Regions from separate parts of the Ciceribacter azotifigens genome, predicted to be linked through region 2. Evidence: predicted binding sites of a transcription regulator. Region 2 holds the regulator's gene; each other region holds the start of a gene.
The links. The regulator PhoB, encoded in region 2, activates phosphate uptake and scavenging genes when phosphate is short. The targets are predictions, from matches to a motif close to TGTCATNNANCTGTCAT.
Positions count from the first base shown of each region.

Region 1: a site for PhoB is predicted at 4,372-4,388, ahead of ACM6UT_RS16250 (PhoX family protein). Genes of this name have one in related genera too.
Region 3: a site for PhoB is predicted at 4,679-4,695, ahead of ACM6UT_RS08495 (LTA synthase family protein). Genes of this name have one in related genera too.

Region 1 covers NZ_JBLQTA010000011.1:136,048-146,397, forward strand. Annotated here, with positions in the region: gene ACM6UT_RS16235 (aromatic ring-hydroxylating oxygenase subunit alpha) at 1-370, shown strand, start outside; gene ACM6UT_RS16240 (FAD-binding oxidoreductase) at 372-1,457, shown strand; gene ACM6UT_RS16245 (BA14K family protein) at 1,651-2,079, shown strand; gene ACM6UT_RS16250 (PhoX family protein) at 2,422-4,314, opposite strand; gene ACM6UT_RS16255 (pirin family protein) at 4,559-5,485, shown strand; gene dxs (1-deoxy-D-xylulose-5-phosphate synthase) at 5,597-7,516, shown strand; gene ACM6UT_RS16265 (methyl-accepting chemotaxis protein) at 7,602-9,581, opposite strand; gene ACM6UT_RS16270 (DUF4424 domain-containing protein) at 9,806-10,350, opposite strand, start outside.
Region 2 covers NZ_JBLQTA010000003.1:65,736-76,085, forward strand. Annotated here, with positions in the region: gene ACM6UT_RS05430 (Hsp33 family molecular chaperone) at 1-51, opposite strand, end outside; gene argF (ornithine carbamoyltransferase) at 174-1,091, opposite strand; gene ACM6UT_RS05440 (aspartate aminotransferase family protein) at 1,119-2,324, opposite strand; gene ACM6UT_RS05445 (GcrA family cell cycle regulator) at 2,747-3,271, shown strand; gene phoB (phosphate regulon transcriptional regulator PhoB) at 3,342-4,025, opposite strand; gene phoU (phosphate signaling complex protein PhoU) at 4,051-4,764, opposite strand; gene pstB (phosphate ABC transporter ATP-binding protein PstB) at 4,809-5,597, opposite strand; gene pstA (phosphate ABC transporter permease PstA) at 5,630-6,985, opposite strand; gene pstC (phosphate ABC transporter permease subunit PstC) at 6,982-8,442, opposite strand; gene ACM6UT_RS05475 (substrate-binding domain-containing protein) at 8,509-9,549, opposite strand; gene phoR (phosphate regulon sensor histidine kinase PhoR) at 9,745-10,350, opposite strand, start outside.
Region 3 covers NZ_JBLQTA010000004.1:232,772-243,121, forward strand. Annotated here, with positions in the region: gene ACM6UT_RS08475 (DUF2865 domain-containing protein) at 1-1,016, shown strand, start outside; gene bluB (5,6-dimethylbenzimidazole synthase) at 1,047-1,739, opposite strand; cobalamin riboswitch at 1,786-1,989, opposite strand; gene ACM6UT_RS08485 (TolB family protein) at 2,034-2,864, opposite strand; gene ACM6UT_RS08490 (NAD+ synthase) at 2,892-4,571, opposite strand; gene ACM6UT_RS08495 (LTA synthase family protein) at 4,742-6,682, shown strand; gene ACM6UT_RS08500 (hypothetical protein) at 6,857-7,813, shown strand; gene ACM6UT_RS08505 (GFA family protein) at 7,747-8,163, opposite strand; gene ACM6UT_RS08510 (class II 3-deoxy-7-phosphoheptulonate synthase) at 8,277-9,653, opposite strand; gene ACM6UT_RS08515 (alpha/beta hydrolase family protein) at 9,954-10,350, shown strand, end outside.

The sequences.
Region 1 (10,350 bases), on a different contig from region 2:
CGGCACCATGCTGCTTTTCCATTATCCGACGACCTGGAACCACATCCTCGGCGACCACGCGATCTCCTTCCGCGTGCTGCCGCTGTCGGCGGAGGAGACCGCCGTCACTACCACCTGGCTCGTCAACAAGGACGCCGTGGAAGGGGTCGACTACGATCTCGACGAACTGACCCATGTCTGGACGATGACCAACGACCAGGACCGGGCGATCGTCGAGGAGAATGCCTTCGGCATCCGCTCGCCGGCCTATGAACCCGGCCCCTATTCGCTGGAGCACGAGGGCGGCGTCATGCAGTTCGTCGAGTGGTACTCGAACTTCATGGTCAACCGTCTCCAGGGCGACGAAGCCCCTCTTTCCGCGGTCGCCTGATATGAACATCGCCGTCACCAATTACCGCCATGTCGACGAGATGCGCCCCTGGTCGGACCGGGAGCACAAGCTCGCCTGCGTCGCCGTCACGCCGGAAGCACCCGACGTGATGACCTTCACCTTCCGGCCGGATCGCTCCGGCCTCTGGTTCCGTTACCTGCCCGGCCAGTTCGTCACGCTCGAATTGCCGGTCGGCCCGGAGCCGGTGCTGCGCACCTACACGCTCTCTTCCAGTCCGTCGCGCCCTTACACGGTCGCGGTCACGGTGAAGGCGCAGAAGGGGTCCATCGGCACGCGCTGGATGCTCGACCATCTGAAGCCCGGCATGGTGCTGAAGGCGATCGGCCCGCTCGGCGACTTTTCCTATGTCCGGCATCCCGGCCGCAAGTATCTCTTCATCTCCGCCGGTTCCGGCATCACGCCGATGATATCGATGACGCGCGACCTCGGCGACCGGACGCCTGACAGCGACATTGCGTTCGTGCACTGCGCCCGCACGCCGGACGACATCATCTTCCGTGCGGAACTCGAGGCCAAGGCTCGCGAGATGGAGAACCTCTCCCTCGGCTTCGTCGTCCGGCAGACCGCCCGCGGCCAGCTCTGGTCGGGCCTCAGGGGGCGGATCGACAAGGCGAAGATCGCGCTGCTCGCGCCCGATTTCCTCGACCGCACCGTCTTCTGCTGCGGCCCGGAACCCTTCATGGCGACCGTCCGCGATGCGCTTTCGGGCGCCGGCTTCGACATGAAGAACTACCACGAGGAAGCCTTCCAGCCGGTGAAGCCGGAGCCACCGGTGGTGGTCGCCAATCCTTCGGGCGAGGTCGCACGCACGAAAGTCACCTTCGCGATGTCCGGCAAGGAGGGCGCCTGCGAGCCGGGTCACACTCTCCTGCAGGCGGCCCGTGCCGCAGGCGTGCGCATCGGTGCGGCCTGCGAATCCGGCCTCTGCGGCACCTGCAAGGTGATGAAGCTCTCCGGTGAGGTGGAAATGAACCACAACGGCGGCATCCTCGACGACGAGATCGACGAGGGATACGTGCTCGCCTGCTGCTCGCGTCCGAAGGGAGACGTCGAGATCGAGGCGTGACCGGCACCGCTCCGGAACAACATGGCTCGTCCGGACGTTTTCCCGGCGCCCGGGTGGCAGAGCGTGCATGAACGCTTCGTTCAGGATGCCTTTTCTATCCCGGCGGGTATCTCGTTGCGACAATACTACGCTTTCGTTTTCCCGGAAAAGTCGTGGTATGATGTCGAACGAGAATTAGGATGGAGTGAGTGTCATGAATACGACAATTAAGCGCTGGGCCGCGCTTGCTCTGGCCTCCGCCCTCACGATGGGCGTTTATACCCCCGCCGAGGCGGTGACCGTCCCGGTACCTGCACCGAAGGTCGAGACCTCGGGCGATGTCCTCCAGGTCAGGCACCGCCACTACTACCCGCCTTATTATTACCGCGGCTATCGCGGCTATCGTCATCCGCGTCCGGGCTATCGCTACCACAACGGCTACTGGTTCCCGCTCGCGGCCTTCGGCGCCGGTCTCATCATCGGCGGTGCGCTCGCCACCCCGACCGTCCCGCGTGCCGGCATGGGCCTCAACCCGCGGCACTACCGTTGGTGCGAGGCGCGTTATCGATCGTATGATCCGTATTCGAACACGTTCCAGCCGTATCACGGACCGCGCCGCCAGTGCCTCTCGCCTTACTATTGAGCGGATGGCGCCTGGAAGTGAGATGAACATGCCCGGCTTCGTCCGGGCATTTTCGTCGATGGACAAGGTTGTTGTGACGATCCGGCTCTCCGTCCTCCGTCATGCCCGTCCTCGGGTTAAACCCGAGGATGATCCGGCATCCAGTCACGGCGCGTCCGCGCCGTGGATGAATCTTTTGCGATCAAGGACTTGATCGCGCCGGATGCCGGCTCCGAGGCCGACATGATAGTAGGCTTGTGCTTGCGCCGTAAGTTGTCGCAGGCCCTCGCTGCGGTTCCCGGCAAAGCGGAAAAGGGGCACCGGTCCGAGCCGATGCCCCCCCGCAAGCGATGAATGCGCTCGTCAGCCGATCATCGCATTGTCGTTGCGCTTGATCGCGACGACGGTCGAACGCGGCAGCTTGCCTTCGCCGTCCGGGAAGGGCGCATCGGGGTGCTGGATGCCGACGAAGTGGGTGCGCTTGTCGGCCGACCAGGTCTGGCCGGTGACTTCCGATCCCTTCGGCGCCGTCAGGAAGCGCTCGATGCGGCCGGTGGCCGGATCGCCCGCGAGCATCTGGTTGTTGCCCTGGCCGGCGAAGTTGCCTTCGTTGGTGTCCTCGCCGTCCGTCTGGATCCAGAGGAGGCCCGTCGTGTCGAACATCATGCCGTCCGGCGAGTTGAACATGTTGCCGGAATTGATGTTCGAGGAGCCGGCATAGGCATCCTTGTGAACATCCGGATTGCCGGCCATGCAGAACAGGTCCCACTTGAACTTGCCGTCGGCGTGGTCGTCGTTTTCCGGGTACCAGCGGACGATCTGGCCGTATTCGTTCTCGGCGCGCGGGTTCGGCCCGCCGACCGGCATCTCGTCGCCGCCGGCATTCTTCTTGACGCCGCGCTTGCTGTTGTTGGTCAGTGCGCAATAGGCCTCGATGGCAACCGGGTTGATCGCCACCCATTCCGGGCGGTCCATGGTCGTGGCGCCGACCTTAGAGGCCGCCTGGCGGGTGAAGACGCAGATTTCGTCCATCTTCATGCCGGTCGTCTCCGGCGTCAGCGCCAGCCATTCGCCGGTGCCGTCGTCGGCGAACTTCGCGACGAAGAGTGTGCCCTCGTCGAGCAGCATCGAGGTGTCGCCGCCCGGAACGTAGATGCCGTTCGAGACGTACTTGTAGAGGAACTCGCCGCGTTCATCGTCGCCCATGTAGACGACCACGCGGCCATCACGCGCCACCACGACGGCGGCGTTCTCGTGCTTGATGCGGCCGAGCGCGGTGCGCTTGACCGGCGTCGACGTGGCGCTCGAGGGGTCGATCTCGACCACGTAGCCGGCGCGGCGCGGCTCGTTCGGGTTCTTCGAGACGTCGAAGCGTGCGTCGAACTTCTCGTAGGCGTAGCGGGTCTCGGCGGTGATGCCGTAGCGGGCATAGTCCTCCGGCAGGACGAAATTCGCATCCGTCGAGCCGAAATAGCCGTTGAAGTTTTCTTCGCAGGTCAGATAGGTGCCCCACGGCGTCCGGCCGGCGCCGCAATTGTTGAAGGTCCCGAGGCAGTCGGTGCCCTTCGGATCTGCCGCGGTCTTGACGAGGTCGGAACCGGCGGCGGGACCCGAAAGCGTCATCGGCGTGTTGTGGTGGATGCGGCGGTTGAACGGGCTGTCGAGCACGATCTGCCAGCCGTTCTCGCCCTCGGCGACTTCCATGACGGTCACGCCCTGCATGTTCTGCAGGATCTTCACGTCGTCGGCCGACTGCGGCACGCCCTTCTCGGTGTGCGGCAGGTTGATTTCCGGGTTCACGTATTCGTGGTTGATGGCGATCACCTGATGGCCGCCGATCACGAAGAGCTCCATCCCGTCGGTATTCTCGCCGAAGACCTTGTCGGAGTTCTCGAGGCTGACGCCCTTCGCCGGATCGACGTCCGGAACGCTGGAGAACAGCGGCTGACCCCACTTGGCGAGCGGCTGCCAGCTGTAGCCTTCCGGAACATGGACCGTGTTGTCGGTGGCGATCGCAACCGGCTTGAACTGGAAGCGGGAAGCCGCCTCCTGGGCTTCGGCCGAGGTCGAGCTCATCAGGTTGCCGAGCGTGCCCATGGCGGCGGCAGCCGAACCGAAGGCAAGCACGCCGCCGAGGAAGCCGCGGCGCGAGATCGCCCGCTCGACGACACGATCGAAATCGGTTTCGGCCGGCGGCGGGTTCTGCAGTTCGTCCCATTCGTCCCAAGAAAGCTTGCTGGTGTCGAAGTCGGTCATGGCTTGCTCCTGTGCTGACGCTGTTGGAATGTCCGAATTGCGGGTTAGCGGGCTGCCGTTACAGTTCTGTGACGGCTCGGCCCGCCCCCATGGAATCGGCGGCAAAGACGGCGAGCCGTTCCTTCGATCGTCGCGGGGTTGAACGGTGTGTCACCCGCAGATCCTGCGAGAAAGCCGGATTTTCCCTGTCATCCCGTGCCGATGGTGACTACGTTAGCAAAAGCCAAATCGATCGGAGACCTTCATGTCGTTCTTTCCCGGAATCGATCCCGCCGCCGGCGACGCGCGGGCCTGCGACGCCATCGAACATCTCATCATTCCCCGCACCAGCGACATCGGCGGGCTCGCCGTGCGCCGCGCACTGCCCTCCGCCAGGCGTCGCCTGGTCGGTCCCTTCATCTTCTTCGACCGCATGGGCCCCGCCGTGCTGAAGGCCGGCGAGGCACTCGACGTGCGCCCGCATCCGCATATCGGCCTCTCCACCGTCACCTATCTCTTCGACGGCGAGATCAAGCACCGCGACAGCCTCGGAACGACCCTCGTCATCCGTCCCGGCGACGTCAATCTGATGACTGCGGGCAGGGGGATCGTGCATTCGGAACGGACGCCGGAAAACCTGCGCGGCAGCCCGCTGTCGATTTCCGGCCTGCAGACCTGGATTGCCCTTCCCGACGAGAAGGAGGAGATCGATCCCGCCTTCGCCCATACCGGGCATGACGAGATGCCCGTCTTCGACGACCGCGGCGCCAGCGGGCGGGTGGTCATCGGCAGCCTCGCCGGCATGACCTCGCCGGTCGGCGTCTTTTCCGATACGCTCTATGTCGACCTGGCGCTCGTGGCCGGCGCCAGTTTTCCCTTCGACGCCGGCCACGAGGAGCGCGCCGCCTATGTCCTGTCCGGTGAGGTGGAGATCGCCGGCGACCGCTTCGGCGCCGACCAGTTGCTGGTTTTCCGCCCCGGCGACGCGATCACGCTGAAGGGTGGCGTGGACGGCTGTCACATCATGCTTTTCGGCGGCGCCGCTCTCGCTTCCCCGCGCCACGTCTGGTGGAACTTCGTTTCCTCGTCGAAGGAACGCATCGAAAAGGCCAAGGAGGAATGGCGCACCGGCAGATTCGACATCGTTCCCGGTGACGAAGACGAGTTTGTCCCTTTGCCCGAAGGCCGTTAACTTCTATATAAGGAGGGCATGGGCCGTTCTGCGGTATTGCCGGGCCGGGAATTTCGGCTTAGGGCGCAGGACCCTTGAACCGACGACATAAGAAGAATGAGGCCTGAGCCCGTGACATCGCTGCCCGAGACCCCCTTGCTCGACAAGGTGAAGCTGCCGACGGACCTGCGTGAACTGGATGATCGTGACCTGCCGCAGCTCGCTCGCGAGGTCCGCGACGAGATGATCGACGCCGTGTCGAAGACCGGCGGGCACTTAGGCGCGGGCCTCGGCGTCGTCGAGCTGACGATCGCGATCCACAAGGTCTTCAATACGCCGCACGACCGTCTGATCTTCGATGTCGGGCATCAGTGCTATCCCCACAAGATCCTCACCGGCCGGCGCGACCGCATCCGCACGCTGCGACAGGAGGGCGGGCTTTCCGGCTTCACCCGTCGCGCCGAGAGCGAATACGATCCCTTCGGTGCGGCACATTCCTCGACCTCGATCTCGGCCGGCCTCGGCATGGCGGTCGCCGCCGAACTCAGCCATACCGATCGCAACGTCATCGCCGTGATCGGCGACGGCGCTATGTCGGCCGGCATGGCCTACGAGGCGCTCAACAATGCCGGCGCGCTCGACGCCCGGCTGATCGTCATCCTGAACGACAACGACATGTCGATCGCGCCGCCGACCGGCGCGATGAGCGCCTATCTGGCGCGGCTCGCCTCCGGCCGCACCTATATGGGTTTCCGCGACTTCGGCAAGAAGCTGACGGCCTATCTCGGCAAGAGCATCGACCGGGCGCTCACCCGCGCGGTCGAGCACGCCCGCGGCTACGTGACCGGCGGAACGATGTTCGAGGAGATGGGCTTCTACCATATCGGCCCGATCGACGGACACTCCTTCGACCACCTGTTGCCGGTGCTGCGCAACGTCCGCGACAACGGCAATGGTCCGGTGCTGATCCATGTCGTGACCCAGAAGGGCAAGGGCTATGCCCCGGCGGAAGCAGCCGCCGACAAGTATCACGGCGTCAACAGGTTCGACGTCATCACCGGCACGCAGGCGAAGGCGAAGCCGAATGCTCCGAGCTATACGGCGGTCTTTGGCGAGACGCTGGTGCAGGAGGCGACGCTCGATGAGAAGATCGTCGGCATCACCGCGGCAATGCCCTCCGGCACCGGCATCGACAAGCTGCAGGAAGCCTTCCCGCATCGCACCTTCGATGTCGGCATCGCCGAGCAGCACGCCGTCACCTTCGCGGCAGGCCTTGCGGCGGAAGGTTACAAGCCCTTCTGCGCGATCTATTCCACCTTCCTGCAGCGCGCCTACGACCAGGTCGTTCACGACGTGGCGATCCAGAGATTGCCGGTGCGCTTCCCGATCGACCGCGCCGGCCTCGTCGGCGCCGACGGGCCGACCCATGCCGGTTCTTTCGATACTGGCTTCCTTGCCGCGCTTCCCGGCTTCGTGGTGATGGCCGCCGCCGACGAGGCCGAGCTGAAGCACATGGTGCGCACGGCCGCGGCCTATGATGAAGGCCCGATCTCCTTCCGCTATCCGCGCGGCGAAGGGGTTGGCGTGCAACTGCCCGAACGCGGCTCTATCCTGGAGATCGGCAAGGGCCGGATCGTCAAGGAAGGCACGAAGATCGCCCTTCTCTCGTTCGGCACGCGCCTTGCGGACTGTCTGGTGGCGGCGGAAGACCTCGACGCCGCCGGACTTCCGACGACGGTGGCCGACGCCCGCTTCGCCAAGCCCCTCGACCACGACCTCATCCGCCGGCTCGCTCGCGAGCACGCGGTGCTGGTGACCGTCGAGGAAGGCGCTGTCGGCGGCTTCGGCAGTCAGGTCCTGCACTTCCTTTCCGGCGAGGGCCTGCTCGACCACGGGCTCAAGATCCGCTCCCTCGTGCTCCCCGATATCTGGATGGAGCAGGGCAAGCCCGAGGCGATGTATGCGAAGGCCGGCCTCGACAGCCGGGGCATCGTCGAGACGGTGTTCCGCGCGCTCGGCCAGAAGGGTTTCGGCCTCGGCGCCGCGGGCTGAACCCAGACACCGTCCCTTAGCTCAAAAGAGAAGGCCCGGATCGCGGCGGCGATCCGGGCCTCTTTCGTGACTGCTTTTGAATGGATCAGAACTCCGACCATTCCTGCTTGACGGCCGCCGAAGACGAACCGCCGCCGAAGGCGCTGGCGACGCGGTTCGCGAGCGCCCGGGCGGGGGAGGCGGCGGGACCGCTGCTTTCCGTTGCCGCCTGAGGCGCCGGACGGCGATCGGCCGGCCGTGACGTGACGGCGGGAGCGGCGGCGCGCGGGACACCGCCGGTTTCGGCGAGCGTGAACTGCGCAAGCAGGCTGTTCAACGAGGCTGCTTTGGTCGCGAGCGAATGGCTGGCGGCGGTCTGTTGCTCGACCATGGCGGCATTCTGCTGCGTGCCCTGATCCATCAGGTTGATGGCGGTGTTGATCTCCTGCAGGCCGGTCGCCTGTTCGCGGCTGGCCGTGACGATCGCCGCGACGTGCTGGCTGATGTCCTGGACGGCGACGACGATCTTTTCCAGTTCCGATCCGGTCTCGCCGACCAGCGCAACGCCGGTGCCGACATGGGCGCTCGAGGTCGCGATCAGCGACTTGATCTCCTTGGCCGCATTGGCCGAGCGCTGGGCGAGCTCGCGCACTTCTTGGGCGACGACGGCAAAGCCCTTGCCGGCCTCACCGGCGCGGGCTGCCTCGACCCCGGCGTTGAGGGCGAGCAGGTTGGTCTGGAAGGCGATGTCCTCGATGACGCCGATGATGTTGCCGATCTCGCCGGAGGATTTCTCGATCTCGTTCATCGCGGCGACCGCATTGCGGACGACGGTACCGGAACGTTCCGCACCGCTGCGGGTGCGGGCGACGAGTTCGCCTGCGTTTTCGGCACGCATGGCGGTGTCCTTGACCGTCGTGGTCACCTGTTCGAGGGCGGCTGCGGTCTCTTCGACCGAGGCGGCCTGCTGTTCGGTGCGCTTGGCGAGGTCGTCGGCGGCGGCACGGATTTCCGCTGCACCCGCATTGATCGCCGCGGCATTGTCGCCGACCGAGCGGAGCGCGCCCTGCAGCTTCTCGAGCGAGTCGTTGAAGTCGACGCGGAGCGGATCGAGTCGCGGTGCGAACTCGCTGCGGATGCGGTAGGCGACGTTGCCCTCGGAAAGCGCCGTCAGGCCGGCGGCGAGCTTGTCCATCGCAAAGGCGATTTCTTCGGCTTCGCGGGCCTTTTCGACTTCCGCAGCGCGGCGTTCCTCTTCGGAGCGCAGCCGCATCGCCTCGGTTTCGCCGGAAAGACGCAGCTTCTCGATGGCGGCATCCTTGAAGACCACGACGGCTTTCGCCATCTGGCCGACTTCGTCGCCGCGGTCGAGTGCCGGGACTTCGATGTCGTGGTCGCCCTCAGCGAGCCGCGTCATCGCAGAGGTCATGCCGACGATCGGGGTCACGATCGAGCGGGCGAGCAGCCAGATCAGAGCGACGGCCATGCCGCCGGCGACGGCGCTGCCGAGGAACAACGCCATCTGGATGTCATTGTGGGCGCCGGCCTGTTCGGCCCGCTTCGCCTCGAGCATCGCGACGACCTGCTGCTTGATGTCGGCAGCCGCCGCGCGGAAGGCATCGAGCTGCCCCTTGGAGGCATTGCGGCCGATCTCGATGATCTCAGATATCGGGGCCTCGGTGTTCTTGCGGGCGGCGAGTTGCGGCTCGGTGAGCTGCGTATGGAAGACGTCGGCCGCCTTCTTCATCGCCTCGAGCGATGCGACCAGACCTGCATCGCCCGCGGCGAGGGTCTCGGCGTCGGCGATCGACTTCAGCATGCGTTCGCGATGGGCGAAGACGTCGTTGTAGGTGCTCTCGCTGCGGAACAGCAGGTAACCACGCTGGTTCACCGCCTGCTCCAGCATGGATTCCAGCGCGTTGTCCACGGAGGCGAGGATCTGTTCGGCGCGCTCCTGCTCCTGGGAGACGAGCTTGGCGTTCCAGGCCTGCAGCAGGACGACCGCGGAGGCAACGAAGCATCCGGCCATGATCGCCATGAAGGTCACGATCAGTTTTTTACTCAGCGACAAGTTCTTGATGGACATGCCAAAGGTCTTTCACGCTCGAATATCTGTCGGCAGGCGGGCGCACGGCCCGGCCGGATCGGCTTGCGGGAGGGCATGATCGGGCCTTGGCCGGAGCGCTGCCGTCATGGCGCGCTGTATCGATGGGCGGAACCGGCGATCGGCCCACCCTGTAACGGATTACCCTTACAATCCGTTAGCAGGCGCTGATGAAATTGACGGAACCGAAATCCAGCGAAAAAGAGTTACTCGGAAGGCACCAGCAGCAGAAAATCGAGGTCCTTCTGCGGGTAGAAGTCCTCGGCCGTCATCTCGAACGTGGTCGGGCCGACCTTTTTGACGCCCTCGCCGCAGAAGCTGATGTAGTTCTTCGGGCTTCCCTTGTCGACGGTCAGCTTGAAATGCTTGATCGGTCCACCCCAGTTCGCCCCGGTGGTGAGCACGTAGGATATCCAGCTCTCCATGAAATAAGGACCGGTCTGGTCGCTCGCCGCCTTCTCGAGCTTGGCCGCCGTCTTCACGAAGGCCTCGTCGATGCAGTACTTCTTGAGGTATTCCTCGTAGCTGTAGCCCGGCTTGCCGTCCTGGATGAAGGAGAGACCGGCGGTTCCGCCGACGCCCGGCTTGTACTCGTGATGGACGCGCACCTCCTTGCCGGCGGGAAAGGTCGTCTTCCACCAATAGGCCGATTTCAGCGTCCAGAGCGGCATCGGATGGTGCTCCCAGCCCTTGCCGGCATCGTAGGCGTCGTCGAAGATAAGACCACGCGCCGTCCAGTCGGAGAGTACTT
Region 2 (10,350 bases):
GTCATCTCCGGCGAAACCGAATTCGCCGAGTTCAGAGGCCCTGTCTGTCATTATTGTACTCCTTGCGCCGAAGACGCTTGACTGTCGGGATGCAAAAACCCCGAATTTACCGCTCACATGGGGTCGCCAAGCGAGAAGATCAAGCCGGACGCTGCAGACCCGCGCAAACCGCTTCAGATCGCGCCAAGGCACCAGGCGAGGATCGATTTCTGTGCATGCAGGCGGTTTTCCGCCTCATCGAAGACGACGGATTGCGGACCGTCGATCACCTCGTCGGTGACCTCTTCGCCGCGATGCGCCGGCAGGCAGTGCATGAACAGGGCATCGGGCTTGGCGCGCGCCATCAGTGCACCATTCACCTGATAGGGCTGGAAGACGTTGTGCCCCCTGGCCTTATGCTCCTGGTTCATCGAAACCCAGGTGTCGGTGATGACCGCATCGGCACCTTCAACGGCGCGCTCGGCCTCATGGCACAGCATGATTTCGCCGCCGTTGTCGCGTGCCCAGTTGAGATACTTGTCGTCCGGCTCGGATCCGAGCGGTACGGCCATGTTCATGCGGTAGCCGAAGCGGGCGGCGCCTTCCACGAGCGAATGCAGGACATTGTTGCCGTCGCCGGTCCAGGCGAGCGTCTTGCCCTTCACCGGACCGCGATGCTCCTCGAAGGTCATGATGTCGGCCATGATCTGGCAAGGATGCGTGCTGTCCGTCAGCGCATTGATGACGGGAACGGTCGCATGCTCCGCCATCTCCAGGAGGCGCGAATGATCGGTCGTGCGGATCATGATCGCATCCACGTAACGCGAAAGGACCTTTGCGGTGTCGCCGATCGTTTCGGCGCGGCCGAGCTGCATTTCCGTACCGGAAAGGAAGAGGGTCTCACCACCGAGCTGGCGCATGCCGACGTCGAAAGACACACGCGTGCGCGTGGACGGCTTCTCGAAGATCATCGCCAGCATCTTGCCGGCAAGCGGCTTGTCCGCCGTTCCGGCTTTGGTCGCCTGCTTTCGCACGCGGGCGTCATCCATGATGGTACGCAACTCTGTGGACGAGACGGCCGAGAGGTCGAGGAAATGCTTCGGAGATGCCATGGGAAAACCTGTCTGAACTTCTGCTGCTTAGGCTTGCGCCGCCTGCTTTGCGTGGGCGCTGCGCACCCGTTCGGCCGCGTGTTCGACCCGCGAGAGGCCCTCGCGCGCTTCTTCCGCCGTCGTGATGAGCGGCGGCAGCAGGCGAATGACGTTGTCGCCGGCCGGGACGCCGAGAATGTGCTCGGCGCGCATGGCCTGAAGCAGTTCGGCGTTCGGCACCTTCGCCTTGATGCCGAGCATCAGGCCCTCGCCGCGGATCTCCTCGATGACATCGGGAAAGCGGTCATGAAGCGCCGCCAGGCCCTGCCGCAAGACCAGCGCCACGTCTCGCACATGCTCCAGAAAGCCATCGGCGAGAATGACGTCGAGTACGGCGTTGCCGACGGCCATCGCCAATGGATTGCCGCCATAGGTGGAGCCGTGCGTGCCGGCCTTCATGCCGGACGCGGCATCCGCGGTGGCGAGGCAGGCGCCGAGCGGAAAGCCGCCGCCGATACCCTTGGCGACGGCCATGATATCGGGCGTGATGCCTGCCCATTCATGCGCGAAGAACTTGCCCGTGCGGCCGACGCCCGACTGGACTTCATCGAGGATCAGAAGAAGCCCCTTGTCGTCACAGATCTGGCGAAGTGCCCGCAGGAACTCGTTGGACGCAGCACGGATGCCGCCTTCACCCTGCACCGGTTCGATGAGGATCGCAGCTGTGTTATCGGTGATCGCGGCCTTTACCGCCTCGATGTCGCCGAACGGCACCTGGTCGAAGCCCGGTGCCTTGGGTCCGAAACCTTCGAGATACTTTGCCTGTCCTCCCGCGGCGATCGTCGCCAGCGTGCGGCCATGGAAGGCGCCCTCGAAGGTGATGATGTGAAACTTCTCCGGGTGCCCCTTCGAGAAATGATAGCGGCGCGCGGTCTTGATCGCGCATTCCAGCGCCTCGGCGCCCGAATTGGTGAAGAACACCTTGTCGGCGAAGGTCGCCTTCGTCAGCCGCTCGCCCAGCGTTTCCTGCCCCGGCACCTCATATAGGTTCGACAGGTGCCACACCTTCTCGGCCTGCGCCTTCAGCGCCTCGACGAGATGCGGATGGGCATGTCCGAGCGCATTCACCGCGACACCAGCCGCGAAATCGAGATATCGCTCGCCATTCTCCGCAATCAGCCAAACCCCTTCGCCGCGCTCGAAACGCAGAGGCGCGCGCAGGTAGGTTTCGTAAAGCGGTGTGGCTTCAGCCATGGCGGAGCAGCTCCTTCGCAACCGATAGATGTCAAGAACGATCTTCCGATTTCCCGGAGAAAAATCCCCGAAAAAATCAAAAATGCCGCCTTTCGGCGGCGGCTGGCACTATCGGCATTTCCCACTGCGCTGTCAACAAAACTGCGACAGGCAAAGGATTTTTGTGATGTCGGGACGGCTTTCACAGCTTTGACTCTCGCCACCGCCGCGAACCAGCAAGTTGGGGAAAACTTGAAAATCGATTCCCGTTGATTCTCCCGACTCTTGTCACGGAGTCAGCGCCACACTAGGTTAAATTTACATTAAAAGATTGCATGCGGCAGAAGTAGTCACCGAAAGTATCGAGGAAGTCTTGCTTCGGATTCGTCCGAAGCAACGGTGACGGATTCTGCCATCAAAATCGCGACGGCGGAGATAATGGCATGAATTGGACAGATGAGCGCGTCGAAAAACTGAAGAGGCTTTGGGCCGAAGGCCTGAGCGCAAGCCAGATCGCTGCGCAGCTCGGCGGTGTCAGCAGAAATGCGGTGATCGGCAAGGTCCATCGTCTGAACCTGCCGGGACGCGCGAAGTCGGGCGGTGGCACGGCACCGGCGCGCACACCGAAACGTCCGGCACCAGCCCCTCGTCCGACGGGCTTTGCTGCGCGCATCCCGACCCGCGCGAACGCGCGTCCGGCAAGCGGCGCGATGCTCAAGGAAGAGGGCCATGCCGATGTCGTCGAAGCGGTCCGCGCCGTAACCTCCTCGAATGTCGTTATTCCGATTTCCCGCCGCCTCGGCCTGACGGAACTCACAGAGCGTACCTGCAAGTGGCCGATCGGCGATCCGATGAGCGACGAGTTTCATTTCTGCGGCTGCGAGTCTCTCGATGCCTCGCCCTACTGCAGTTACCACGCGAAACTCGCCTACCAGCCGGTTTCCGATCGTCGCAAGGCGGAACGGTAAGCTTCTGCGGACACAGAAAACAAAAAACGGGCCCTGCAGGGCCCGTTTTCTTATCTGAAATGCCACCAGATCAGGCTTCCATTGAGTAGCCTGCGCCACGCACGGTGCGGATGACATCCTGCATGTTGGAAAAGTTGAGTGCCTTGCGCAGACGGCCGACATGGACATCGACAGTACGCTCGTCGACATAGATGTCGTGCCCCCACACGCCGTCCAGAAGCTGCGAACGGGAGAAGACACGGCCGGGCGACGTCATCAGGAATTCCAGAAGCCGGAACTCGGTCGGGCCAAGGCGAACCTCGCGGCTCTTGCGATGAACGCGGTGGGTTTCGCGGTCAAGCTCGATGTCACCGCAGCGAAGAACGCTCGACAGGACTTCCGGACGCGCCCGCCGTAGCATGGCCTTCACGCGCGCCATCAGCTCCGGCGTGGAAAACGGCTTGACGACGTAATCGTCGGCACCGGTCGCAAGCCCCCGCACCCGTTCGCTTTCCTCGCCCCGCGCCGTCAGCATGATAACCGGCAGGCGTTCGGTCTCCGGTCGCATACGCAGCCTGCGGCAAAGCTCGATCCCGGAAACGCCCGGCAGCATCCAGTCCAGAAGCAGGAGATCGGGAACCCTCTCCTGGAGGCGCAGTTCCGCCTCGTCTCCGCGCGGAATCGTCTCCACCTCGTAGCCTTCGGCTTCCAGATTGTAACGAAGGAGTACGCTCAGCGCCTCTTCGTCTTCGACTACCACTATTCTCGGCTGCATCGCTTGCTCGTCCTCCGCAGCGGCATCATTCGGTGACCGCGCCGACGTCTGTCGTCAGGTCTTCCTTCGGGCGCTCGCCTTCCGGCTGAGCGCCGGTAGTCATGTAGTAGATGGTTTCGGCGATGTTGGTCGCGTGATCGCCGATCCGCTCCAGGTTCTTGGCGCAGAAGAGAAGATGCGTGCAGCTGGTGATGTTGCGGGGATCTTCCATCATGTAGGTCAGCAATTCCCGGAACAGGGACGTATAGACGGCGTCGATCTCGTCGTCGCGGTCGCGGATGGACTTCGCCTTTTCCGCCGAGCGGGTCGAGTAGACGTCCAGGACCTCCTTCAGCTGCACGAGCGCGAGTTCGGAGAGATGTTCGATCCCGCGGGCCAGCTTGCGCGGAATGCCGGCGCTCTGGACCGCCATGGCGCGCTTGGCGTTGTTCTTGCCGAGATCGCCGACCCGCTCGAGATCGCTGGCGATCTTGAGCGCACCGATAATCTCGCGAAGGTCGCTGGCGACGGGTTGACGACGGGCGATGGTAATGACGGCCTTGTCGCCGATTTCGCGCTCCGCTGCATCCATGATGACGTCTTCGGAGATGACTTTGTGCGCGAGTGCGGAGTCGCCCTGGACCAGCGCCCGGACGCTGTCGCTCACCATCTGTTCGGCAAGTCCGCCCATCTCGGAGATGCGGCGCATCAGGTATTTCAGTTCCTCGTCGAAGGCGGAGTAGATATGCGTCGATGACATGTCGTGATCCTCGAATGAGTGCGTCTGCGCGGTTGGACGGGGTGTCAGCCGAAGCGGCCCATGATGTAGTCCTGCGTGCGCTGATCGTCGGGATTGGTGAACATCTTGTCGGTATCGTTTTCCTCGACGAGCTCGCCGAGGTGGAACATCGCCGTGCGCTGCGACACACGCGCCGCCTGCTGCATCGAATGCGTGACGATCACGATCGTGTAGTTCGCGCGAAGCTCGTGGATGAGTTCCTCCACCTTGGCGGTTGCGATCGGATCGAGTGCCGAGCAAGGTTCATCCATCAGGATGACTTCAGGGCTGACGGCGACGGCGCGGGCGATGCAGAGACGTTGCTGCTGGCCACCCGAAAGCCCGGTGCCCGGTGCATCGAGGCGATCCTTCACTTCGTTCCAGAGACCGGCTTTTTGCAGTGCCGACGCGACGATGTCATCCATGTCTGATTTCTTGCGGGCAAGCCCGTGAATGCGCGGCCCGTAGGCGACGTTCTCGTAGATCGATTTCGGGAACGGATTCGGCTTCTGAAACACCATGCCGACCTTGGCGCGCAGTTGAACCGGGTCCACCTTGGGATCGTAGATGTTCTCGCCGTCGATGGAGATATGGCCCTCGACCCGGCAGTTGGCGATCGTGTCGTTCATGCGGTTTAGGCAGCGCAGGAATGTCGACTTGCCACAGCCGGAAGGTCCGATGAAGGCGGTGACCGAGCGAGGCGGGATCTCGATGTCTACGTCCTTGATGGCGTGCTTGTCGCCGTAGAACACCTGAACCTTGCGGGCCGAGATCTTCGAGTCGTTCATTGTTGCAGCCTTCGTCGTGATCGTCATTGTGGTCGGCATGTTACTCATTGTCAGCCCTCTTACCAACGGCGCTCGAAGCGACGGCGAAGAATGATCGCGATCAGGTTCATCATCATCAGGAATACGAGGAGCACGATGATCGCACCGGAGGCGCGCTCCACGAACGCCGGATCGCCACGCTGCGTCCAGTTATAGATCTGGACAGGCAGGGCGGAGGCCGGATCGAAGAAGCCCTCGGGCGGACCAGCCGGGTACTCGCGCACGAACGCCACCATGCCGATGAGGAGCAAGGGCGCAGTCTCTCCGAGGGCGCGGGCCAGGCCGATAATCGTTCCCGTCAGGATGCCGGGCATAGCCAACGGCAACACATGGTGGAAGGTTGCCTGCATCTTCGAGGCGCCGACGCCGAGAGCCGCGTCGCGGATCGACGGCGGCACTGCCTTCAGCGCTGCACGCGTGGCAATGATGATGGTCGGCAACGTCATCAGCGTCAGCACGAGGCCGCCGACGATCGGCGCCGACTGCGGCAGCCCGACGAAGTTGATGAGAACCGCCAGCCCCAGAATGCCGAACACGATGGAAGGCACGGCGGCGAGATTGGCGATATTCACCTCGATGAGGTCGGTGAACCTGTTCTGCGGCGCGAATTCCTCGAGGTAGATCGAGGCCGCGACACCGAGCGGCAGCGAGAGCACGAAGACGATGAGCATCATGTAGGCGGAGCCGATGATGGCGACGCCGAGACCGGCGGCCTCCGGGCGCGTGTCCGAGGCGTCCGGCGCCGTGAAGAACGACCAGTTGAATCTGGTGGTCAGAATGCCTGCTTCTTTCAGCTTGTCCGCAAGCATCAACTGCTCGGGCGATATGTTCCGGTCGAGCTTGGCGCTCTCCATCGTCACGCGCCCCTTGTAGTATCCGTCGATGCGGCCAGCGGCGAGAAGATCGAAGTGGATCGTCTGGCCGATCGCCGATGGATCGGCGAGAACGAACCTGCGCAGGTCCGCCGGGGATTCCTTGGAGATCAGTTCCGCGGCTGCCTTTGCGTTTACCCCCTCGCCAGCGATGCCTTTCCCGGCCATCGCATCCTGGAGAGCTTTCTGGATCAGCGGCGCATAACCGAAGGTGGACACCTTGGCGATCGCTTCCGGATTGCGGTCACCCGCCTTGTCCAACTTGGCCGGATCGAGGAAAATATCAAGCGAGATATATGTCTGCTGGAAGGACGACACGCCGTTCGACAGGATCGACGCCAGTAGCCCGATAAGAGCGACAATACCGATGATGACGGCAATGCGGCCCATCATCCGGAAGCGCGCTTCGGCAGCATTGCGCCGGCGGGTTCTTTCATCGGCAGCAAACAGCGACTTGCCTCGAGATTCGGCGGCCGAGGCGCCGAATTTGGAAATCTCGGTCATTCGTACTGCTCCCGGTATTTGCGCACGATATAGAGGGCCAGCACGTTCAGCCCCAGCGTCAGGACGAAAAGGGTAAGGCCGAGGGCAAAGGCAACCAGCGTCTCGGGACTTGCAAATTCAGTGTCGCCCGTCAGCTGGCTGACGATCTTCACTGTCACCGTCGTCATCGCCTCGAATGGGTTGAGTGAAAGCCTGGCGGTCGCGCCCGCGCCGAGCACCACGATCATCGTTTCCCCGATGGCGCGGCTCGCCGCCAGGAGCACGGCACCCACGATCCCGGGCAGGGCGGCCGGAAGCACGACCTGCTTGACCGTCTCCGACTGTGTGGCGCCAAGGGCGTACGAGCCGTCGCGCAGAGCTTGCGGGACGGCGTTGATGATGTCGTCGGACAGCGAGCTCACGAACGGGATGATCATGATCCCCATGACGATGCCCGCCGTCAGCACCGAAGACGAAGAGTTTCCGAGGCCGAGCGGCTGCGCGATCCAGTCGCGCAGGAACGGCCCTACGGTGACGAGCGCAAAGAGGCCGTAGACGATCGTCGGAATACCGGCGAGGACTTCGATTGCGGGCTTGACCGTGCTGCGCACCGATGACCCAGCATATTCGGCCAGGTAGACCGCGATCATCAGGCCGAGCGGAACCGCGACGACGAGTGCCACCAGAGAAATGTAGAAGGTGCCCCACAGCAGCGGCAGGATGCCCAGTTCCGAACCACCCCGGAACTGCGGGTTCCAGACGGTGGAAAAGAAGAACTCCTGCGCCGGATAGACCTTGAAGAAGGAGTAGGTTTCGAAGAACAGCGAGGCGATGATGCCGAGCGTCGTGAGAATGGCGATCGTCGACGCCGAAACAAGCAAGGCCCGGACGAACCGCTCGCTGATGTTTCGCGCCCGCAGATCAACCGCGATGCGGCGATAGGCCCAGAGAGCAAAGCCGATCGACACGGCCAGGGCCAAAGCGCCGGCGACGAAGTTGCCGGTCTTGGAAATCTGGCGGTAGGATTTGGCTGCCTCGAACACGGGCGGCGGTACGTCGCTACCCAGCGCCACCCCGACGCTGGCCAGGAGACCTCTGATATCGGTGGCGTCCGCCCGCATCTGCGAAAGCTCGCTCTCGCTGATGCCGCCGCGCGCCAGGACGGCGTCAATGCCGCCCGCGATCCGGTGGACGTCGGCCATGACGAGGCTGCGCGCGCCGCCTTCGGGGATAACGCTGTCAGGTATCATGCCGGTGACGCGCGTTTCGACGAGGAGAGGCTGAACGACCAGCCACGCGACAAGCACGATAACGGCGGGAACGGCCGCAAACAGCGCGACGGTCTGACCATAGTAGCCTGGGAGAGAGTGAAGCTTGACGTGCTCACTCGCCGCGAGAGACACGGCACGACGCCGGCCGAGAACATACCCGACGGCCGAAATTGCCGCCACGACAAGGACAACGATGCCCGGACTCATCTCGCCAGCAACCTCCAGTAAGAGCGAGACCGGCGGCGCGATCGCCGCGCCACCGGTCAGAGTGGATTAGTTCAGCGCGCCCATCGGCGTGCGAGCCTTCACGGCCGCCTGGGTCTTGGCGAGTTCCGGATCGGGAACCAGACCGTATGCCGCCAGCGGGCCGTCCGGACCGGCCATTTCGTCGGAGACGAAGAACTCGATGTATTCCTGCAGGCCAGGGATCACGTCGAGGTGAGCGTTCTTGACGTAGAAGTAGAGCGGACGGGAAACCGGATATTCACCCTTAGCGATCGTTTCCACGGACGGCGTTACGCCGGACATCGTGGCAACGCGCAGCTTGTCGGTGTTGTTCTGGTAGAACGACAGGCCGAAGACGCCGATGCCGTTCTTGTTGGCATCAACGCGGGCGAGCGTTTCGGTGTAGTCGCCGTCGATGTCGACCGAGACGCCGTCGGTGCGGATCGCCATGCAAGCCTTGGAAGCCTTGTCCTTGTCGCCACCGTTGGCGGCGAGCTGGGCGTCATAAGCGCCGTCTTCCTTACAGCCGTCGACGATGACCTTCTCGTCGAACACTTCGCGGGTGCCGTGCTTGGTGCCCGGAATGAAGGCAAGGATTTCCTGATCCGGCAGGTCGGCGCGGATCTCGTTCCACTTCTTGTACGGATTATCTACGAGCTGGCCATCCTTCACGACCTTGGCAGCGAGCGCCATATGCCAGTCAGCCGGGGTGAAGGCGAATTCGGCGCCGTTGATGTCCGAGGCGAAGACGATGCCGTCATAGCCGATGCGGACTTCCTGGATTTCTTTCACGCCATTCTGGGCGCAAAGGTCGATATCGGACTGCTTGATGCGGGACGAGGAGTTGGCGATATCGATGGTGTTTTCGCCCACGCCCTCACAGAGCTTTTTGCGGCCGGCGCCCGAACCGCCGGACTCGACAACCGGGGTGGGGAAATCGGTGTTTTCGCCGAAGGCTTCGGCAACGATCGAGGCGTAAGGCAGAACGGTCGAAGAACCGGCAATCTGAATCTGGTCACGAGCGGCGGCAGCGCCGGCAAAAGCAACCGAGGCGACCATGGCTGCCAGGGAAAGTTTCAGGGTATTCATCTCAATCTCCCGTGAGTGGGCTAGTGTGTGGATGCAGCCGCAAACGGCCTCACCGTCCCCGTGCATCAGCAGCACGTTCATACTCACTGTTACCCTTCCCTTTTATGTCACTTTGGTGAAAGATTTGTGACATCTTAGCGCATTGATATCTATTATGTTTTCAGAAACCGTCCACATTCCGCCTATGCTTTTGTGTCAGAAGCGGACGGTAAAGTCGGTTCCCTTGCCGATCTCTGAGCGGACGATCAGGCGTGCACGGTGACGCGTCAGGATATGCTTGACGATCGCAAGACCGAGACCGGTACCTTTCTTGGAGCGACTGTCGGCCACGCTGACACGATAGAAGCGTTCCGTCAGGCGGGGAACATGCTCGGCCGGGATGCCGGACCCGTGGTCGACGACACTCACTTCCACCGGTACGCCGTCGCCGCGGCGAAGGTAAACGTCGACGACCTTGCCCTCCTGCCCGTATTTGCAGCCGTTCTCGATGAGGTTCTCGAAAACCTGCACCAATTCGTCGCGGTCGCCGAGAACTTCGACCTTGCCCTCCGGCAAATGTAGGTGAATCTCGACGCCGAGATCGGCGGCAAGCGGCGCCAGCGAATCCCGCACATGCCCCAGAACGGGGACGAGATCGACCGTCTGGTCCGGAGCGATGTGCGCCTTGAGCTCGAGCCGGGAAAGCGACAGGAGATCGTCGACCAGCCGGCTCATGCGCGTCGCCTGGTCCAGCATGATTGCGAGAAATCGCTCCTGGGCCTTCGGGTCCCCGCGGGCAGGTCCCTGGAGGGTTTCGATGAA
Region 3 (10,350 bases), on a different contig from region 2:
TTCCTGTTCCGGCTGTCTCCCATGCGTCGATGATCTGCGACAGGTTGCGCGCGAGCCTCGTGAGCGAGCCGGAGGTGGTCGGAGATACCGCAGCGATGCGACGCTTCTCCAGCGCTATCGCCAGGCAAAACTTCGAGATTCGCAAGGCCCGCCAGCGCTTCCTCGACCTGCGCTGTGGGTCGCCGAGCGTCACCGACTACGCGGCGATGAACCGTCCGGAATGCGTCGCGCTTTCCGCCGACATCAAACGGCTGGACGCGGAAAAGCAACAGCTTGCGGACAGGCGCGATGCCGCGCGAAGCGGTGGCACGCAGCGCAACGAGGTCCGACAGAAGATTCTCGACACGATGGACGCCAACCGCTGCGACGACGAGCCGGTGGAGGCCGATACCACGCCTGCCGATCCTCCGCGCACCCCCTATCTCGACATGGTGGCGCCGCGCGTGGGTACGGACGGATTGCCGACGGGCGGCTGGCAGAACGGTGCCGGCGACCTGCAGACGCTTTGCGTGCGCAGCTGCGACGGGGCCTTCTTCCCGATCTCCTCGAATACCACGCCGCTCACTTTCCGGCGCGACGCGGAGCTCTGCCGGCAGATGTGCCCCGGCATCGAGACCGAGCTCTATTTCCGTTCTGTCACCGAACCAGAAAGCGGCGAGATGATCTCGACCGTGACAGGCAGGCCCTACCGGCAGTCGCCGACGGCGTTCTCCTACCAGAGCCGGCGCAAGGGCGAGCAACCCTCCTGCACCTGCAATCTCACGGACTTCTATCGCAAGATGAAGGAGCAGGCGGCCGGCGCGAACGTCCCCGACTACGGCTCTTCCGTCATCGACCTGAAGACGACCGGCAAATCGCTTCCCCAGCAAGCCGCTCCGTCCGCGCCCGTCGAGCGGCCTTACGACCCGGCGGAGAGGAAGGTGCGCCAGGTCGGCCCCGTCTTCATCCCCAGCGAGACGAGCGGTATCGACCTCAGGCATCCTGCGCTCTCCGGCCCGCAACCCATTCAGCAGTAGGGCACGGATGCCTGCGGCGTCCGTCGGATCTCAGCCGACGGACCTCTCCTGCCAGGTTTCGGAGAAAACCAGATCCTCAAGCGGCAGGCGCTGCCGCCAGCCCTTCACCGCCAGCTCCGGCTCTCCGTAAAGCGCGTCCACGTAGCCGAGGCAGAACCAGCCGATCACCTCGACATGCTCCGGGATCGAGAGAATCCGCTTGAGCTCGTCCTCGTGGAAGATGCTGACCCAGCCGACGCCGACGCCTTCGGCGCGCGCCGCAAGCCAGAGGTTCTGGATCGCGCAGACGGTCGAGTAGCGGTCCATGCTGAAATTGTGCGTGCGGCCGAGGACGACCGGACCGCCGCGCGTCGGGTCGCAGGTTACGCAGATGCCGAGGGGTGCCTTGCGGATGCCTTCGAGCTTCAGCGCACGATAGTCCTCACGCTTCTTGCCCGAGAACATTCCGGCGGCCTCGTCATTGGCGCGGCTGAATGCACGCCAGACTTCCTCGCGCCGCTCGGCATCGCGCACGAGAATGAAGTTCCACGGCTGCATAAAGCCGACCGACGGCGCGTGATGGGCAGCGGACAGCAGCCGCCAGACGAGATCGTCCGGCAGAGGGTCCGGCAGGAACTGGTCGCGCACGTCGCGGCGGGTCTCTATGGCTTTGTAAATGGTGGCGCGCTCCTCAACGGAGAAGGCGCCGGCTCGGACCATATGGTCCATCGGCTCGTCCGGCATCGTCAAATCCCCAACAATGCAAAGGACCGCCCGCCGTCCGCGCGGGCCAAGTCTATCTTGCCAGGCCGGTCTTCTGACTCGGCTTCCGCTGCCCGTCGCCGCCTTCCCGGCCAAAAGGCCAGTGACGCGAACCGGAAGACCGGTTCCTTGCGACAGGCATCCGCCACACAGCGTTGGGCACGTTCCGGATTGTCACCGGATTCCCGATTCTCCCGCCTTGCCGGCGGGCACCTGACGCAGCCGATTGTTCACAGTTCGCCGCCGGTGGCAAGTCCGACTACGTGCAACCCGGTTTCACTCGACGGGGAAATAGCGGACATAAGCGAAGGCGTCGCCGTCGGGAGACCAGCTCGGCACGTTCAAGGAGCCCTGTCCGCCGAAGAGCTCGATGAGCGTTTCCGTCTTTCCCGTCGTGATATCCATCCGCCGGATCGAAACCTGCTTGTCGCGCGGATGGCCTTCGACATCCGCCCCATAGGAGAGGAAGACGAGCGCGTCGCCTTTCGGTGCGGGGTGCGGAAACCAGTTGGCAAGGCCGTCGTCGGTCACCTGCGTGAGCCCGGTGCCGTCGGGCCGGATCTTCCAGATCTGCATGAGCCCGCTGCGATCGGAGTTGAAGTAGATCCACTGCCCGTCCGGCGAATAATCAGGGCCGTCATTGTGCCCGCCGCCGCGGATCAGCTCCCTCTCCTCGCCCCCATCGGCGGAGATCGTGTAGATGCCGAACTCGCCGTCGCGGATTCCGCAATAGGCGAGTTGCAACCCGTCGGGCGACCAGCCGTGCCAGTAGGACGGCAGCCTCGCGGTCACCTGCCGCGGCACGCCGCCCGCCGCCGGCAGGACATAGATGCACGATTTGCCGTGTTCGGTCTTGTCGGAGATCGCGAGCATGGTGCCATCGGGGGAAAGCCCGTGGTCGTTGTTGCACGCGCCGGCAAAGCCCGTATCGATCCGCTCCGGCAGCACACTTCCATCGATCGGCAGCCGGTAGATCAGGCCGTCGCCGTTGATCACCAGATATACACCGTCCGGCGTCCAGTTCGGTGCCTCGACCAGCGCCTCCGTCTGCCAGACGACCCTGGAGGTGCGGCTTTTGCAGTCGAATATCTCTACGGAACTGCGCATGCTCGCCTCCTGTCGGGATCGGCGGGATCAGCGGTCCCGGAACCGGTTGGTAATCGGGTAGCGCCGGTCGCGGCCGAAGTTCTTCCGGGTGATCTTGACGCCAGGCGCCGACTGCCGGCGCTTGTATTCGGCAAGGTAGAGCAGATGTTCGATCCGGTGGACGGTCGCAACGTCGTGGCCGCGCGCGACGATTTCTTCGACCGACATCTCCTGCTCGACGAGACATTCGAGGATGTCGTCCAGCACTGGATAGGGCGGCAGCGAATCCTGGTCGGTCTGGTTCGGCCGCAACTCCGCGGACGGCGCCTTGGAGATGATGTTGGCCGGAATGACCTCGCCCGCGGGCCCGAGCGCGCCCTGCGGCACGTTCTTGTTGCGCCAGCCAGAAAGCGCGTAGACCTGCATCTTGTAGAGGTCCTTGACCGGATTGAAGCCGCCGTTCATGTCGCCGTAGAGCGTCGCATAGCCGACCGACATTTCCGACTTGTTGCCGGTCGTCACGACCATGGCGCCGAACTTGTTGGAGATCGCCATGAGGATCGTGCCGCGCGTGCGCGCCTGCAGGTTCTCCTCCGTGACGCCCGGTTCGGTTCCCTCGAAGAGCTCAGAGAGCGCCGAGATGAAGGCATCGACGGGCTCGCCGATCGGCACAATGTCGTAATGGCAACCGAGCGCCTTGGCGCAGGCCGCGGCATCCGAGAACGAGCTTTCCGAGGTGTACCGGTAGGGCAGCATGACGGTCCGCACCCTCTCGGCGCCGAGCGCGTCGACCGCGATCGCTGCACAGAGCGCCGAATCGATGCCGCCCGAAAGGCCGATCACCACGCTCTTGAAACCGTTCTTGTTGACGTAGTCGCGCAGACCGAGCACGCAGGCACGATAGTCGGCCTCCGCCTCCTCCGGCACGTGGGCGATGTGCCTTTCGTCGCAACGCCAGCCGTCGGCACTGCGCTTCCAGGTCGTGACCAGGAGCTCGGCCTCGAACTGGTTCATCTGGAAGGCGAGCGACTTGTCGGCGTTGAAGGCGAAGCTTGCGCCGTCGAAGACGAGCTCGTCCTGCCCGCCCACCTGGTTGACGTAGACGAGCGGTAGTCCACACTCGATCACCTGCTTCAGGGCAATCTGGTAGCGCACGTCGATCTTCGCGCGGTAGTAGGGCGAGCCGTTCGGCACAAGAAGGATTTCCGCTCCCGCTTCGGCGAGCGTCTCGCAGACGCCGAGATCGCCCCAGATATCCTCGCAAACCGGGATACCGATGCGGATTCCTCGAAAATTCACAGGACCCGGCATCTCACCGGCAATGAAGACGCGCTTCTCGTCGAATTCGCCGTAGTTCGGCAGGTCGATCTTGTCGCGGGTCGCGATGATCTGCCCCCGGTCGAGGACGGCAACCGAATTGTGCCGGCCTTTCTCGCCCTGCCGCGGGAAACCGATGACCACCCCCGGCCCGCCGTCGGCGGTGTCGGCCGCCAGTTGCTCAACTGCCGCGAGGCAGTTCCTGAGGAAAGCTCGCTTCAGTACAAGATCCTCCGGCGGATAGCCGGATAGGAAGAGCTCGGTGAAAAGCACGAGGTCGGCGCCGGCGGCGGCAGCCTGGCTGCGCACCTCGCGAGCCTTGGCGAGATTGCCGGCGACGTCGCCGACAGTCGGATTGAACTGCGCGATTGCAATGCGAAGAATGTCGGGGCGGTTCGTAGTGTCGCTCATACCTTTCGTTTAACGCGAGCCGGACGCAGCCGCAACGCCACAAGACCAAATCCAGCGCGGAAAACAGCGGGGAACTCTCCCATGAACGGCCGGTTCATCTGGCGTTCATTACAGTTATGTGACAGAGGAACGACAGTTTTCTGACATGCCGTCCAAATTTGGAGAGTGCCTTGGTTGAGATCGTTTCCGATCCGGCTATTTCCATCACGCCCGACAGGGCCGTCGCTTCCGTCGCCGCGAAGGCGAACCGACGGGACGGCTATGCGTGGGCGGCTGTTCGCCTCGGCAATCTTCTGCTCCTCGCCATACTGACGGTGCTTACGACGGAGTGGATTGCCCGCGGCGATCTCCACGAAGCCCTGCGCTTCCTGATCGCCACCGACCGTCCCGGCCCGGCAGCGGTCGGCATCCTCTTCCTGCTTTTTGCTGCAACCGACGCGCTTCTCGGCCGCGCCTACCAGTCGGCGCTGGTCCTGGTACCGCTCGCCGTCATTCCCGCCTTCATATCGGCCCAGAAGCAGCTCTTCCTGTCCGACCCGCTCTATCCGAGCGACATGCTGTTCGGCCGCCAGATCCTGCAACTGCTGCCGGTCATGGTGGCAGCACGACCCTATCTGGCGGTAGCAATCGCCTGCTTTCTGGTCGCAGCCCTGGTCGCGCTCGTCTATCTGTGGTTCTTCGCATGGCGCCGCTTTCCGTCGCTCTCCCGTCCGGCAAAGCTCTTCCGCCTGCTAGTCGGCGTGCCGCTCATCGGCGGCTTCCTCTCGCTGATGGACTATGCCGAATATTCGCCGCTGCGCGACCGCCTGAACATTATCCCGATGATGTGGGACCAGCGTGAGAACTATCTGCACAACGGCTTCCTGCTCGCCTTTGCCTTCAACCTGCCGATGGCGAACGTCACCGCGCCGGAAGGCTACGGTGCGCAGGCGATCGACAACATCCCGCAGGGCGCGCCGCTCCCCGCGGCGGATACCGGCGAGCACCCCGACGTCATCATGCTGATGAGCGAGTCGCTCTGGGATCCGACCCGGCTCAGCAATGTCCGGCTCTCGCCCGATCCGATGCCGACAATCCGCAAGAATTCGTCCGGCAACGTCTTCTCGCCCGAGTTCGGCGGCATGACGGCCAATGTCGAATTCGAGGCGCTGACGGGCTTCTCCAACGCGTTCCTGCCCTACGGCAGCATTCCGTATCAGCAGTATGTCCGCGGTCCGGTTCCGTCGCTCGCCACCTTCTTCCGCTCAAAGGGCTACGTCGCCAAGTCGTTCCATCCGTTCCAGAGCTGGTTCTGGAACCGCGCCAACGTCTACGAGGCCTTCGGCTTCGAGAGTTTCCTGTCGGAAGAAAACATGCCGGTGATGGACAAGCGCGGTATCTTCGCCTCCGACGAAGCGTTCACCAAGGAGCTCATGCGCGCGGCCGATCGCAGTGAAAAGCCCTTCTTCTTCTTCGGTGTGACGCTGCAAGGCCACGGCCCTTACGAGCCGCACCGCTATGCCAAGAACACCGTCGCGATCGACGGCCCGACCCTCTCGCCGGCAAGCACGCAATCGCTTGCGACCTACGCCCAGGGCGTCCGCGAGGCCGACCAGAGCCTGAAGATGCTGATGGACTGGGCGAAGAAGCGCCGCCGCGAGACGATCGTCGTCATCTTCGGCGACCACCTGCCGCCACTCGGCACCGTCTATCCGGAAAGCGGCTATATGCCCGACCAGGTGGCCACCCGCTCGGCTCCGCTCGACATCATGAAGCGCGAACACGAAACGCCGTTGGTCGTCTGGTCCTCGAAGAAGGGCGTCCAGAAGGATCTCGGCTCCGTAAGCCCCGCCTTCCTCTCCTATCATGTGGTCAAGCTCGCCGGTTACGAACATCCCTTCTACACCGGCGTCCTCGGCACGGTCCACGCGCGTTACGAAGCCATAGACCGCCATCAATTGGTCGAGCGCGCCGGCGGCTCTGTCCCCGACTGGTCGAAGGCTGGCAAGAAGCTCGACCCGGTCGTCCGTGACTACCGCTACCTGCAGCACGACATGATGTTCGGCGAAGGCTTCAGCGCCCAGCGCTTCTTCCCGGAACAGGTCGAACGCCTGTCCGCGCCGGCGTCCTGACGGCGCACATCAAATCGGCATTTTTCTCGCCGCCGAGAAAAAACGTTGACACACAAAGGATCTATAAATCTCTTAGGAGGAGAAGATGACCTTCTCCGGGCCTTCCGCGCGTCCGTAACGCGCGGTATGGCCCATATTTTCTGATGACCTACTGATTTTGTTTTCGAGCATCCCATGCGAGCCCTTACCCGTGCCGAAATCGTTAGCCATCCGCTGTTTCCTGCCATCGAAAAGCAGATCGCAGACCATCTGATCGGCATCCATCTGCGCACACCGCGGCTTTCGCGGTTGAAGGCAAGCCACCGCAAGTGGCTGATGACGCAGTCGCTCTATGCGCTGAACCTGCAGCGCACGGACGACGATCCGCTCTCGGGCCTCACCGCCACGCGTTTCGTCGAGGTCGTGATGAAAGTCGGCGCGGCGAGCCGCAACACGGCAACCGCCTATCTGGCGGAGCTTGTTGCCTACAAGTTCCTGCGCGACGTGCCCGGCGTGCCGGACCGCCGCATCCGGGTCCTCGAAGCGACGGAGCCCAGCAATGCGGGCATGGTCAGCTGGTTCACGGCGCACATGGCCTGTCTCGACCGGTTGGACGGTGGCGACCGCGAGGCAACCAGCAACGCAGACCCGCGCATCTTCCGCATCGCCCAGCCCTATGCCGCGGCCAAGCTGGTCGAGCACCCCGACTGGCGCGACCCGCCGGAGACGATCGGCCATTTCCTGTGGTCCGATCTCGGCGGCATTGTCCTGCACGACCTGATCTCGCGCATCGATGAATATGATCCTGCAGCCGAAAAGACCTTCGTCGGGCCGACGGCGCTCGCGGAACTCGGCGAGAGCTATTCCGTTTCGTCGACGAACCTGAAGCGCATGTTCAAGAAGGCGGAGACGGACGGGCTGCTCGGCTGGGAACTGCCGCGCCGTCGCGGCAGTCTCTGGCTTTCCCGCCGTTTCACCAGTGACTATTTCCACTGGCAATCGACCAAGTTTGCAGCGCTGGAGGAGGCTTTCCACTACGCGGTCGAAAGGCTTCGGCGAGAGGACGGACGCCTCGCCGGTGAAGGTCAGTCGCCCGTCGGTGCGGACGTCCTCCCTGCCGAAAATCTCGGAGCACTGTCGGCAACGTCGTAATAGTCCGCCTTGTCGGCGCAGTAGATGTGATAGCCGAAACGAAGCCCGGTCGGCTGGTCGAACGCGCCCGCCATCACCGATAGATGGTCGGCGCCGTCCGCCTCCCAGAAGAGAGCCGAACCGCAGGTCCGGCAGAAGCCTCTGCGTGCGGTATCGCTGGAGCGGTACCAGCTGACATTGTCCGCGCCCTCGATCTCCAGGCGGTCCTTATGGACGTTCGTCGCTGCATAATGGAGGCCGGTCTGTCGGCGGCATTGCGAGCAATGGCAGCCGATGAGGTCCTGCAACTCACCCTTGGCGCGGAAATGGACAGCGCCGCAATTGCAGCGACCGTCGTGGAATTCAACCATGAGGACCTCCGGAAACAAAGACCGGGCCAGCTTCACCAAGCCGGCCCGGTCCGTCAACTTCAGTCTTCTTCACTTACCGATCAGCCGAATTCATCGACCTCACACCGCAGCGATCAGGCGTTCGCAGCCATCATTCGCTTCTCGTCGCGCCCGCCCTTCATCCGCTCGGCGAGCAGGAAAGCGAGTTCCAGTGCCTGGTCCGCATTGAGCCGCGGATCACAGTGGGTGTGATAACGGTCCTGCAGGTCGTCGGCCGTGACTGCACGCGCACCGCCGGTGCATTCGGTCACGTCCTTGCCGGTCATCTCGATATGGATGCCGCCCGGATGCGAGCCTTCGGCGCGATGGATCTGGAAGAAGCTCTCGACTTCCGACAGAACCCGCTCGAACGGACGGGTCTTGTAGTTGTTGACCGTGATCGTGTTGCCGTGCATCGGGTCACACGACCAGACGACCTTGCGACCCTCCCGCTCGACGGCACGGATGAGGCGCGGCAGGTGTTCCGCGACCTTGTCGTGGCCGAAGCGGCAGATCAGCGTGAGACGGCCGGCCTCGTTCTGCGGGTTCAGGATGTCGATCAGGTTCAGGAGATCGTCGGCCTGCAGCGACGGGCCGCACTTGAGCCCGATCGGGTTCTTGATGCCGCGGCAGTATTCGACATGGGCGTGGTCCGCCTGCCGGGTACGGTCGCCGATCCAGATCATGTGGCCGGAGGTCGCATACCAGTCGCCGGAGGTGGAATCGACGCGGGTCAGCGCCTCTTCGTAGCCGAGAAGCAGGGCTTCGTGACTCGTGAAGAAGTCCGTCTCGCGCAGACTCGGATTGTTCTCGGACGAGATGCCGACGGCCTTCATGAAGTCCATCGTCTCGGAGATGCGGTCGGCGAGCTTGTGGTAACGCTCTGCCTGCGGGCTGTCCTTGACGAAGCCGAGCATCCACTGATGCACGTTCTCGAGATTGGCATAGCCACCCATCGCGAAGGCGCGCAGCAGATTGAGCGTCGCGGCCGACTGCCGGTACGCCATGATCTGGCGTTCTGGGTTGGGGATGCGGGCTTCGCTGGTGAATTCGATGCCGTTGATGATATCGCCGCGGTAGCTCGGCAGTTCGATCCCGTCCTGCTTCTCGAAATCGGAAGAGCGCGGCTTGGCGAACTGGCCCGCGATACGGCCGACCTTGACCACCGGCAACTGGGCGCCGAAGGTCAGGACGACGGCCATCTGCAGGAAGGCGCGGAAGAAGTCACGGATCGTGTCGGCGCCATGTTCAGCGAAGCTTTCGGCACAGTCGCCGCCCTGCAGCAGGAATCCGTTGCCTTCGGCCACGTTGGCGAGCGCCTTCTTCAGGCGGCGAGCCTCACCGGCAAAGACGAGCGGCGGATACTTGGCAAGACGCGCTTCCGCATCGGCAAGTGCTGCCTGATCCGGATAGGCCGGAACCTGCTTGATCGGCTTCTGCCTCCAGCTGTTCGGGGTCCAATTCTGTGCCATGATCGTAACCTAACCTGTTCCCGCATTGCGACGGCCTCCTGCCGTCGAATGGGCGGCTTATAAACTCTTATCACCGAGTTGGAAAGCCGAACTTCGGGCGAAGCCGCGCCTCGCCCATCACACTGGCGAGGCCGCAGGCCGCGCTGTTCGATCGCGACCTGCCCGGCTCCCGCGGAGCGGCACACCGCAGCGGCGGCGCCTCACAAGAAAACTTACATTGACGTAAACGTTAATATCGATGCATATCGGGGGCCGCGTTGCGCCGAACGGGAGGAGCCAATGTCGAGCGAGGCCGCAGTGATTGCGAAGGACATCACATTTGAGGCCGCTGACGGCTTCCCGTTGAAAGGAACGCTCTTCGCCGGCACCGGCGAAGGTCCCCTCGCCCTCGTCTCCTCCGCCGCAGCCGTACCGCGCGGCTTCTACGGCCGTTTCGCGACCTATCTCGTGCAGGACCGCGGCTTCCGCGCCGTCCTCACCTACGATTATCGCGGCGTGGCGGCATCGAGGCTGCCGTCCGGGTGGAGGCGTCCGCCACTGATGGCGGACTGGGCCGAGAAGGACATGCCCGCTGCCGTCGATGCGCTCGATGCAGTCGCACCCGGCCACCCGATGGTCGGCGTCGGCCAATCCTTCGGCGGGCAGGCGCTGGGATTGAGTGGCCGGCACCAGCGCTTCCTGCGCTACCTGATGGTGG